DNA from 2 places in the Cellulosimicrobium sp. SL-1 genome. Region 2 is predicted to be linked to the other one. Evidence: predicted binding sites of a transcription regulator. Region 2 holds the regulator's gene; the other holds the start of a gene.
The links. Region 2 encodes LexA, which represses DNA repair genes until DNA is damaged. Its sites were predicted from a motif close to TCGAACANNTGTTCGA; they were not measured.
Positions count from the first base shown of each region.

Region 1: the regulator LexA is predicted to act here: its motif matches at 2,268-2,283, upstream of GWJ10_RS04160 (replicative DNA helicase).

Region 1 covers NZ_JAACJC010000002.1:348,615-353,885, reverse strand. The annotation lists gene rpsR (30S ribosomal protein S18) at 1-15, shown strand, start outside; gene rplI (50S ribosomal protein L9) at 35-481, shown strand; gene GWJ10_RS04165 (MATE family efflux transporter) at 581-1,876, opposite strand; gene GWJ10_RS04160 (replicative DNA helicase) at 2,349-5,271, shown strand, end outside.
Region 2 covers NZ_JAACJC010000010.1:90,021-95,291, forward strand. The annotation lists gene nrdR (transcriptional regulator NrdR) at 1-32, opposite strand, end outside; gene GWJ10_RS15865 (LysM peptidoglycan-binding domain-containing protein) at 402-707, opposite strand; gene lexA (transcriptional repressor LexA) at 1,113-1,847, shown strand; gene GWJ10_RS15875 (L-lactate dehydrogenase) at 1,962-2,969, opposite strand; gene GWJ10_RS15880 (ATP-dependent DNA helicase) at 2,999-5,044, opposite strand.

The DNA of each region.
Region 1 (5,271 bases), on a different contig from region 2:
TCGACGGCTCGCTGAGCGGGAAGGGAGAGAACTCATGGCCAAGCTGATCCTGACCCACGAGGTCACCGGTCTCGGTGAGCCCGGCGACGTCGTCGAGGTGAAGGACGGGTACGCCCGTAACTTCCTCGTCCCGCGCAAGCTCGCCACGCCGTGGTCCAAGGGCGCCGAGTCGCAGGTGACTGCGATCCGCAAGGCGCGCAAGGCCCGCGAGATCGCGTCGCTCGACGACGCGAAGGCGATCCGCGACTCGCTGCAGGCGAAGCCGGTCGTCGTCGAGGCGAAGGCCGGCGCTGCCGGTCGCCTCTTCGGCGCCGTCACGACGGCGGACATCGCGTCCGCCGTGACGGCCGCCGGTGCGTCGGTCGACAAGCGCAAGATCGAGATCGGTCAGCCGATCAAGGCGACGGGGGACTACACGGTCTCCGTCCGCCTCCACCCGGAGGTCTCCGCGACCCTCGCGGTGAAGGTCGTCGCTGCCTGATCTGCTGCTGAGCAGTCCACGAAGGCCCGGTCCCTCCTCGGAGGGGCCGGGCCTTCGTCGCGTCCGGCCCCGTCGTGCTCGGCTGCGCGCGCCGAGCCCTCAGGCGGTGCCGGTGACCATCCAGGCGCTCCCGCGCGCGCGGAGCCCGGTGGTGACGGCGCGTGCCGCCATGAAGACCCCTGCGAAGGCGAGCCAGAGCCACGCGAGGCCCGCCGCGCCGTCGGGCGCCCAGTGCCGGACGGCGAGCGCGAACGGCGCGTAGACCACGAGCGTGAGCATGCCCGCCCAGGCGAGGAAGCGGCCGTCCCCGGCGCCGATGAGGACGCCGTCGAGCACGAACACCCACCCTGCCATCGGCAGGAGGACGCCGCACACCGCCATGCCGACGGCGACGGCGGTGCGGACCTCGGGGTCGGACGTGAAGAGGAGCGCGAACCACCAGCCGCCCGCGGCCATGACGACGCCCAGGCCTGCCCCGGCGGCGACGCCCCACTGGAGGGTGCGGCGCAGGACGGCGCGGACGCGGGGGACGTCGTCGGCCCCCAGCCCGTGCCCGACGAGCGCCTGCGCCGCGATGGCGAGCGCGTCGAGCGCGAAGGCCGCGAGCCCCCAGACGGAGTTCACGACCTGGTAGCCCGCGAGCGTGACCTCCCCGAGCCCGGTCGCGACGAACACGGTGAGGAGGATCGCGAGGCGGAGCGAGAGCGTGCGCACGAAGAGCGGCGCGCCGGCGCGCGCGTTGGCCCAGATCCCGCCTGCGGCGGGCCGCAGCGACGCGCCGTGGCGCCGGGCGCCGCGCACCACGACCACGACGAGCACCGCGCCCATGGTGAGCTGGGCGACGGCCGTCCCGATGCCGGACCCGGCGATCCCGAGCCCTGCCCCGTAGACGAGGACGACGTTGAGGACCGCGTTGAACGTCGCGCCGCCCGCGGCGACCCACAGGGGCGTCCGGGTGTCCTGCATGCCGCGCAGCACGCCGGTGGACGCGAGGACGAGGAGCATCCCGGGGAGGCCGAGCGCGGACCAGCGGAGGTAGACCACGGCGTGCTCGGCGACCTCGCCCGTGCCGCCCATCGCGCCGACGGCCCACGGGGCGGTCGTCCACAGGACGGCGGCGAGGAGCGCGCCGAGCCCGACGGCGAGCCAGAGGCCGTCGATCCCGGACTGGAGCGCCTCCCGCGTGTGGCCCGCACCGATGCGGCGCGCGACGGCGGCCGTGGTCGCGTAGGCGAGGAAGACGCACAGGCCGACGAGGGTCACGAGGAGGGTCGACGCGAGGGAGAGGCCCGCGAGCTGCGCGGTGCCGAGGTGGCCGACGACGGCGCTGTCGACGAGCACGAACAGCGGCTCGGCCACGAGCGCGCCGAGCGCCGGGACGGCGAGGGCCAGGATCTCGCGGTCGAGCCGGGACCGTGCGCGGGGACCTGTGGACGACGCACCGGGGCCGGATGGCGGCCCGGTGTCGTCGGGGTGGCCGGACGGTGTCCGGCGTGTCGTCGGCGTGTCGCCCGACTTTCTTTCTTCCACACCCCTGAGGGTAGTGATGAGGCTGGTCAGAGGCCGCTCACGGCGATGTACACAGGAAGATCGTGAGGTTGTCCACACCGTTTTCCACCGGGTGTGCACAGTGTGGGGGACTGTGTCCACAGGAACGGGGGTCCCTGTCCACCGGGCGTGCACAGGGCCGTTTGCAGGGCGTCCGGTGGCGATCTAGTGTCGCGGGGTCGTGCCTGTCGGAGGCGGGGGGCGCGGCCACCGGGACAGTCGTGTGGGTGGCCCGCGGTAGAACACGTGTACGACGAAGAGTGGTCCCGGTCGTGCGGTCCCGCAAGGGCCGTTCCAGTCCCGGGGGAGCGAGGGGCGCATGTCGATCGAGGAGCTCGAGGAGAGCTACGGGGGACCGGGGCCGTCGGGGTTCGACCGGACGCCGCCCCAGGACGTCGCCGCCGAGATGAGCGTGCTCGGCGGCATGCTGCTGTCGAAGGACGCCATCGCGGACGTCATCGAGCAGATCCGCGGCTCCGACTTCTACCGTCCGGCGCACGAGATCGTCTACGAGTCGATCATCGACCTCTACGGTCGCGGCGAGCCCGCCGACGCCATCACCGTCGTCGCGGAGCTGACCAAGCGCGGCGAGCTCCAGCGCATCGGCGGCGCGCCCTACATCCACGACCTCATGGCCGGCGTGCCGACCGCCGCCAACGCCGGGTACTACGCGCGCATCGTCCGCGAGCGTGCGGTCCTGCGCCGCCTCGTCGAGGCGGGCACGCGCATCGTGCAGCTCGGCTACGCGACCGACGGCGGCGACGTCGACGAGATCGTCAACAACGCCCAGGCCGAGGTCTACGCCGTCACGGAGCGGCGCACGACGGAGGACTACCTCCCCCTCGCCGAGATCCTCGGGCCCACGTTCGACGAGATCGAGGCCGCCCAGGGGCGCGGCGAGGGCATGACCGGCGTCCCCACCGGCTACTCCGACTTCGACCGGCTCACCAACGGCCTGCACCCTGGCCAGATGATCGTCGTCGCGGCGCGGCCGGCCATCGGCAAGGCGCTCGCGCTCGACACGCCCCTGCCCACGCCGTCGGGCTGGACGACGATGGGCGAGGTCGCGGTCGGTGATCTGCTGGTCTCCGCGGACGGGACGCCCACACGCGTCGTCGCGGCGACCGAGGTCATGGTCGACCGCCCCTGCTACGAGGTCGAACTCGACGACGGCACCGTGATCGTCGCGGACGCGCAGCACCAGTGGGTGACCTCGACCCGTGCCCAGCGACGCGCGGTCCGCGCCGGCGAGACGCCCGAGTCGTCCGTCCGCACGACCGAGGAGCTCGCGGCCACGGTCCGTTGTGTCACGGCGGACAACCGTGCGAACCACTCGATCGCCACGACGGCACCGCTGGACCTTCCCGAGGCCGACCTCCCGATCCACCCGTATGCGCTCGGGGTCTGGCTGGGCGACGGTAGCTCTCGGCGCGCCGAGTTCACGTCCGCCGACCCCGAGATCGCGATGCGGATCGAAGGGCTGGGCTACGTCGCACAGCCGAAGGGGAAGGCGGAGGGGCGTGCGCGGGCGTACAACATGCTCCTGCCCGAGCCAGAGCCCGTTGTTCGAGCGTGCATCGCGTGCGGCGGTGAGTTCACCCCGAAGCGCGCGACTCTCCTGGCGTGCGGGAAGGCCTGCGCAGCGCGGTCGCGCGGCATGGAGCGGCCTGCGCCTCCGACGTGCCCGGACTGCGGCGAGCCCGGGTGGGGCTTCCGACGGTGCCAGAGGTGCCACGCGACGAACGGCACCATGGGTGGACGGCTCCGCGCGCTCGGAGTCTTGTCGAACAAGCACATCCCCGCGGCGTATCTGCGCGCGAGCGAGACGCAACGACGCGAGCTTCTCGCGGGTCTGCTCGACACCGACGGGACGGTTACGCCGCAGGGAAGCGTCCAGATCTCGCTGACGAGCGAGCGCCTCGCGTTGCAGACGCGAGAGCTGGTCCTGTCCCTGGGATACCGCACGGGGTGGTCGACGAAGGCCGTCCAGGGTCGGACCGAGTCCTCGTCCACGGCGTACACGATCACCTTCACGACCGAGGACGACGTCTTCTGGCTGGAGCGCAAGCGGCTCGTCCACAAGGAGCGCCGTCGCCCTGGGACGGCGCGGCTCACCTCGCGGTTCGTGGTCGACGTCCGACGCGTCGACCCGGTGCCGGTGCGCTGCGTCGAGGTGGACCACCCGTCGCACCTGTACCTCGCGGGACGGTCGATGGTGCCGACGCACAATTCCGTCCTCGGCATCAACGTCGCGACGCACGCCGCGGTGCACCACCAGATGGCGGCCGTCATCTTCTCCCTGGAGATGAGCCGCAACGAGATCACGATGCGTCTGCTCGCCGCCGAGGCGAAGGTGCCGCTCACGCGGATGCGTTCCGGGAAGATGGACGAGCAGGACTGGCAGAAGCTCGCCTCGACGATGGGCAAGGTCGCCGAGGCTCCGCTGTTCATCGACGACTCGCCGAACATGTCGCTCATGGAGATCCGCGCCAAGTGCCGTCGGCTCAAGCAGCGCCACGACCTCAAGCTCGTCGTCATCGACTACCTCCAGCTCATGAGCTCCGGCAAGCGCGTCGAGTCGCGCCAGCAGGAGGTCTCGGAGTTCTCGCGTGCGCTCAAGCTGCTCGCGAAGGAGCTCGAGGTTCCTGTCATCGCGATCTCGCAGCTGAACCGTGGTCCGGAACAGCGTGGCGACAAGAAGCCGCAGATGAGCGACCTGCGTGAGTCGGGCTGCCTCACCGAGGACACGAAGATCCTGCGCGCGGACACCGGTGCGGAGACCAGTCTCGGTGAGCTGTTCGCGCTCAACGCCAAGGACGTCCCCGTGTGGGCGCTCAACGACCGGCTCCAGTACGTGCGCCGTCACCTCACCCACGTGTTCCCCACCGGGGTGAAGCCGGTGTTCAGGATGCGCCTCGCGTCGGGCAAGGAGATCGAGGCGACGGCGAACCACCCGTTCCTCACCTACGACGGCTGGACGGCGCTCGGGGACCTGGAGGTGGGCTCGCGCATCGGTGTGCCGCGCCACGTACCGGGGCCGGAGCGGAACCTGGAGTGGGACGACCGCAAGGTCGTCATGCTCGCGCACCTCCTCGGTGACGGGTCGTTCGTGAAGCGCCAGCCGATCCGCTACGCCTCGATCGACGAGCGGAACCTCGCGACCGTCTCCGAGGCCGCAGGCGCTTTCGGCATCACCCCGATCCGCGATGAATATGCCGCCGCAAGAGTCACGACCCTGCGCC
Region 2 (5,271 bases):
GAGTCCGCGTGACGGCAGAACGGGCAGTGCATGGCGGGGCTCCTCCGCGGGTCGCGCCGACAGGTCGGCGCGACGAACGTATGTCGTCGCGGGCGCGCGGTGCAACACGCCGACGGCGCACCCGACCGTGGACGGCAGAACGGGGGCGGTCGAAGTCGACCGCCCCCGTCGGGACGCCCCCGTCCCCATCTCGCGCGCGACTCGCCTCGCGCGCGGCGACGTGCACAGGAGTCGCGGTTGTCCGCGCACTCCTCGCCTCGTCCGCCCAGCCCCCCAGCCGGCGTGTGAGGTGCCACTAACTTAGGCGGACCTAACGGAGCGGCGCAACCCTCGGCCGCAACCTGTCGCGCGTCGGCACCGTGTGCTGCGTCACAGGTCCTGGGCCACGGCCGAGCGCCGCGTCACCGCTCGGCGACCGGGAGCAGGATCGTCTGGCCGGCCTGCACGCCCGACGACGACAGGCCGTTCAGCTCGACGAGCCCGCTGACCACCTCACGGAGATCCTCGCCCGGGGCCGCGACTCCCTGGGCAAGCTCCCACAGGGTCTCCCCCGTGCTCACGACGTGGACCCGGACCTCGACCGGCTCCCCGGGCCCGCCCGCGACGGCCAGGCCGACGCGCGCCGCGAGGACGAGCACGACGGCCACGAGGAGCACGAGGACCGCACGGCCGCGTCGCGTGAGCCGCAGCGGTGCCTGCGGGCGCACGCCTCGCTCCGCCGCAACGCCCCGCCCGAGCGCGGGCGGCGCTGCCGTCGCCATCGCCACCGTGCCCATGTCCCCTCCGTCCCGGCCCGCGAGCCCGATCGCCTTCCCCGGTCGATCGGACCCGCGTGCCCGTCTCATCTCCACGCCGACCCGCTGCGGTCGAACACCTGTACGTAGAACATCTGTACGAAGGTCTATCACGAACGACCGACAGAGTCGAGACATGCTCGAACAGGTGTTTGATTCGTGTCGCATCCTCCCCTAGCCTGGGCTCAGGTCGGTTCGCCGGACATGTCCGCTCGGACCCGGAGGGGCGACCGAGCTCCCGGGGCGCACGCTCCGGGGAGGGGAGGCCGCAGGCCCGGCTGGCGCCGGCGGCACGCGACGGACGAGGGCGGAGCGACCATGGCGGGACGAGGCACGGACAGGGCACGGGGGCTCGCCGAGGTGCGCGAGCTGCCGGACGGGTCGGCAGGGGGTGACGGGCTCACCCCGCGCCAGCGGCTCGTGCTCGAGACCATCCGCGCGTGCGTCGAGCAGCGCGGCTACCCGCCGAGCATGCGCGAGATCGGCGAGGCCGTCGGGCTCACGAGCCCGTCCTCCGTCAAGCACCAGCTCACCACGCTCGAGCGCAAGGGGTTCCTGCGGCGCGACCCGAACCGTCCGCGCGCCATCGAGGTGGTCCAGCCCGACGACGCCCGCCGCGCGGCCCCGCTCGCGCCAGCTGGCACGGCCCCCGAGCCGGCGTACGACGAGGCCCACCCCGCGCCGTCGTACGTCCCCGTCGTCGGCCGTATCGCCGCCGGTGGCCCGATCCTCGCGGAGCAGGTCGTGGAGGACGTCTTCCCGCTGCCGCGCCAGCTCGTCGGCGAGGGAGAGCTCTTCCTCCTGCGCGTGCAGGGCGACTCGATGATCGACGCCGCGATCTGCGACGGCGACTGGGTCGTCGTGCGGCGCCAGCCGGTCGCGGAGAACGGCGAGATCGTGGCCGCGATGATCGACGGCGAGGCCACCGTGAAGAGCCTGCGGCGCGCCGACGGCCATGTCTGGCTCATGCCGCACAACGCCGCGTACGACCCGATCCCCGGCGACGACGCCCAGGTGCTGGGGCGCGTCGTCTCCGTCCTGCGCAGCCTCTGAACGGTCCCCGAGCGGCTCCGGGCGCCCCTGCGGGCAGGCTCCGGACAGCACGAGAGCCGGGCGGTCCCTCGACCGCCCGGCTCTCGTCGTGCCAGGCCCGACGAGCCAGTGGGCTCAGAGCCCGAAGCGTCGCGCGACCGCGCGCAGCGACTCCGCGGACGAGCGCAGGCCCGCGAGCTCGTCGTCCGCCAGCGGGACCTCGACGCGCTCCGTCGCGCCCCGGCGGTCGACGAGCGTCGGGAGCGACAGGCAGACGTCCTCGAGCCCGTAGATGCCGTCGAGGAGCGTCGACACGGGCAGCACCCGGTGCTCGTCGGCGAGCACCGCCTCGATGATCCGGGTGCCCGCGAGCCCGACCGCGTAGTTGGTCGCGCCCTTGCCCTCGATGATCCGGTAGGCCGACTGCACGACCTCCCGCGCGATCTCGTCGCGCACGTCGCCCGTGAGCGGTCCCCGACCGCCGATGCCCTGCCACTCGAGCAGCGGCGCACCGCCGATCGTCGCGGAGCTCCAGAGCGGGATCTCGCTGTCGCCGTGCTCCCCCGCGATGTACGCGTGCACGTTCTGCACCGCGACGCCGCAGTGCTGCGCCACGAGGAACCGCAGCCGCGAGGAGTCGAGCACGGTGCCGCTGCCGAAGAGCTGGGTCGGGGGCAGCCCCGAGAACTTGAGCGCCGCGTACGTGACGATGTCGACCGGGTTGGTCACCATGACGTAGACGGCATCCGGGGCGACCTCCACGAGGCCCGGGAGGATCGTCCGCATGAGCCCGATCGTGCCCTCGGCGAGGTCGAGACGCGTCTGGCCCGGCTTCTGCTTGGCGCCGGCCGTGACCACGACGACGTCGGCGCCCGCGCACACCGCGACGTCGTCGGACCCCTCGACGCGCGCCATGGGCATGAACTGGATGCCGTGCTGGAGGTCGAGGACCTCGGCCTCGACCTTCGCGCGGTTGACGTCGAGGAGCGCCACCGTGCGCGCCGCGCCGCGCATGAGCGCGGCGTAGGCCAGCGTCGAGCCGACGGCACCGGCGCCGACGATCGCGAGCTTCGTGGTCCGCGCTCCCCCTCCCGGACCGCCCGTGGTCGCGTCGCCGGTGCCCTGCGGTGACGTGCTCGTCATGTCGCCTCCGTGAAGTCGCTGGAAAGGGCTCAGCCTAGGGCGGCGAGGCGGCGGAGCGCAGCGGTGGCCACGTCGCGGTCGGTCGTCTGCCAGAACCCTGGCATGGACCGCGTGAGGAACGACCCGTAGCGCGCCGTCACGAGCCGCGGGTCCAGGACCGCGACGACCCCGCGGTCGGCCGTGGACCGCACGAGCCGCCCGGCACCCTGGGCGAGCAGGAGGGCCGCGTGCGTCGCGGAGACCTGCATGAACCCGTTGCCACCCGCGGCCTCGACGGCGCGAGCCCGCGCCGACCTCACCGGGTCGTCCGGTCGCGGGAACGGGATGCGGTCGATGAGCACGAGCTGGCACGACGGCCCAGGCACGTCCACGCCCTGCCACAGCGACAGCGTGCCGAACAAGCACGTCGCCGGGTCCTCGGCGAACTCCCGCACGAGGGTCGGCAGCTGGTCGTCGCCCTGGCACAGGACCGGCACGTCCAGCCGCTCGCGCATCGCCTCCGCCGCGGCCACCGCGGCGCGCCGCGAGGAGAACAGGCCGAGGGTCCGACCGCCGGCGGCCTCGACGAGCGCCGCGATCTCGTCGAGCTGGTACTCGGTCGACGCCTCGCGGCCGGGCGTCGGCAGGCGCTTCGCGACGTAGAGGATGCCCTGGCGCGGGTAGTCGAACGGGCTCCCGACGTCGAGCCCGCGCCAGCGCGGCGCGTCGCCGTCACCCGCGTCCGCGGCTCCGCCCGTCGCCGCGGGGCCGAGCCCGAAGGTGCGCGCGACGGCGTCGAAGCTCCCGCCGAGCGCGAGCGTCGCGGACGTGAAGACGCCGGTGCGCTCCGCGAGCAGGTGGGTCCGGATGAGGCCCGCCACGCCGAGCGGGGCGGCGTGCAGGCGGCTCGCGCCGTCGCCGAAGCGGTCGCCGGACCAGCCGCCCTCCCCGGGCCGCGAGCACCACAGCACGTCGTGGCCCGTGGGGTCGGCCGCCATGCGCTCGGCGACCTCGAAGAGCTGCAGCATCGTCGACTGCGCCATCTTCAGGCCCGTGTCCGGCTGGGCCGGCTTGGTCACGCCGGTCTCGGGCTTGAGCGTGGAGAGCACCTCGCGCGCGGCGTCCCGGACCGCCGCGACGGCCGAGCGCGCGGCGTCGGGCAGGCCGTCCGGGAAGCGCTCGGCGGGCAGCGACCCGACGACCGTGCCGAACGCGGCGGACGCGGCGTCGAGCGCGTCCGTCGTGACCCCGCCGTGGCGGCGGGCGAGGCGCGCCGCGCCCTCGATCGCCGGGACCGAGAGGTCCACCGTCGCGGCGGCCGTGACGCGGTCGGCGAGCTCGTGCGCCTCGTCGACGACGAGGACGTCGTGCTCGGGCAGCACCCCGGGCGACCCCATGGCCGCGATGCCGAGCATCGCGTGGTTCGTCACGACGACGTCGGCCTCGCGCGCCGCGGCGCGCGCCCGCTCGGGGAAGCACTCGGCGAGCAGCGGGCAGCGCTGACCCAGGCACTCGAGCGCCGTGACGGAGACCTGCCGCCACGCCTTGTCGCTCACGCCGGGGACGAGGTCGTCCCGGTCGCCCGTGGCCGTCTCGTCGGCCCACTCCCGCAGGCGCACGACCTGCTCGCCGAGGGCCGCCATGCTCGTCCCGGCGCGCGCGGCGGGGTGGTCGGCGGCGCCCGCCGCCTCGCCGGGGAGGTCGAAGAGCGTGGGCTCGTCCGCGGGGTAGCCGCCCGCGATCTTGTGCACGCACAGGTAGTTGTGCCAGCCCTTGAGGAGCGCGATCGACGCGGCCCGCGGGAGGCGGTCCGCGACGGCGTCGGCCACGAGCGGGAGGTCCCGCGTGATGACCTGGCGCTGGAGGGCGAGGGTCGCCGTCGAGACGACGACGCGCTCGTCGGTCGCGACCGCGTGACGCACGGCCGGCACGAGGTAGCCGAGCGACTTCCCCGTCCCGGTCCCGGCCTGGACCACGAGGTGCTCGGAGCCCTCGATGGCGTCCGTGACGGCGCGCGCCATGGTCCGCTGGCCGTCGCGCCGTGCGCCGCCCAGGCGCGTGACCGCGAGGTCGAGGAGCTCCTCGACGGCGGGCACGTCGCCGGACGCCGACGCAGCCGCGTCCGCCCCGGCCCGGCCCGTCGCCTCCGTGTCCGGACGGTCGGGCACGGGTGCGGTTCGGGTGGAGGGGGGCACGCGACGAGTCTACGGTCGGGCGCCCACGCCGCGGGCGAGAGCTGTGGACGCGGCGAAGACGGGACGACCCCGCGCGGCGCAGGCCGCACGGGGTCGTCCACGAGGTCGGACGGCGGGTCCGCGCGAGG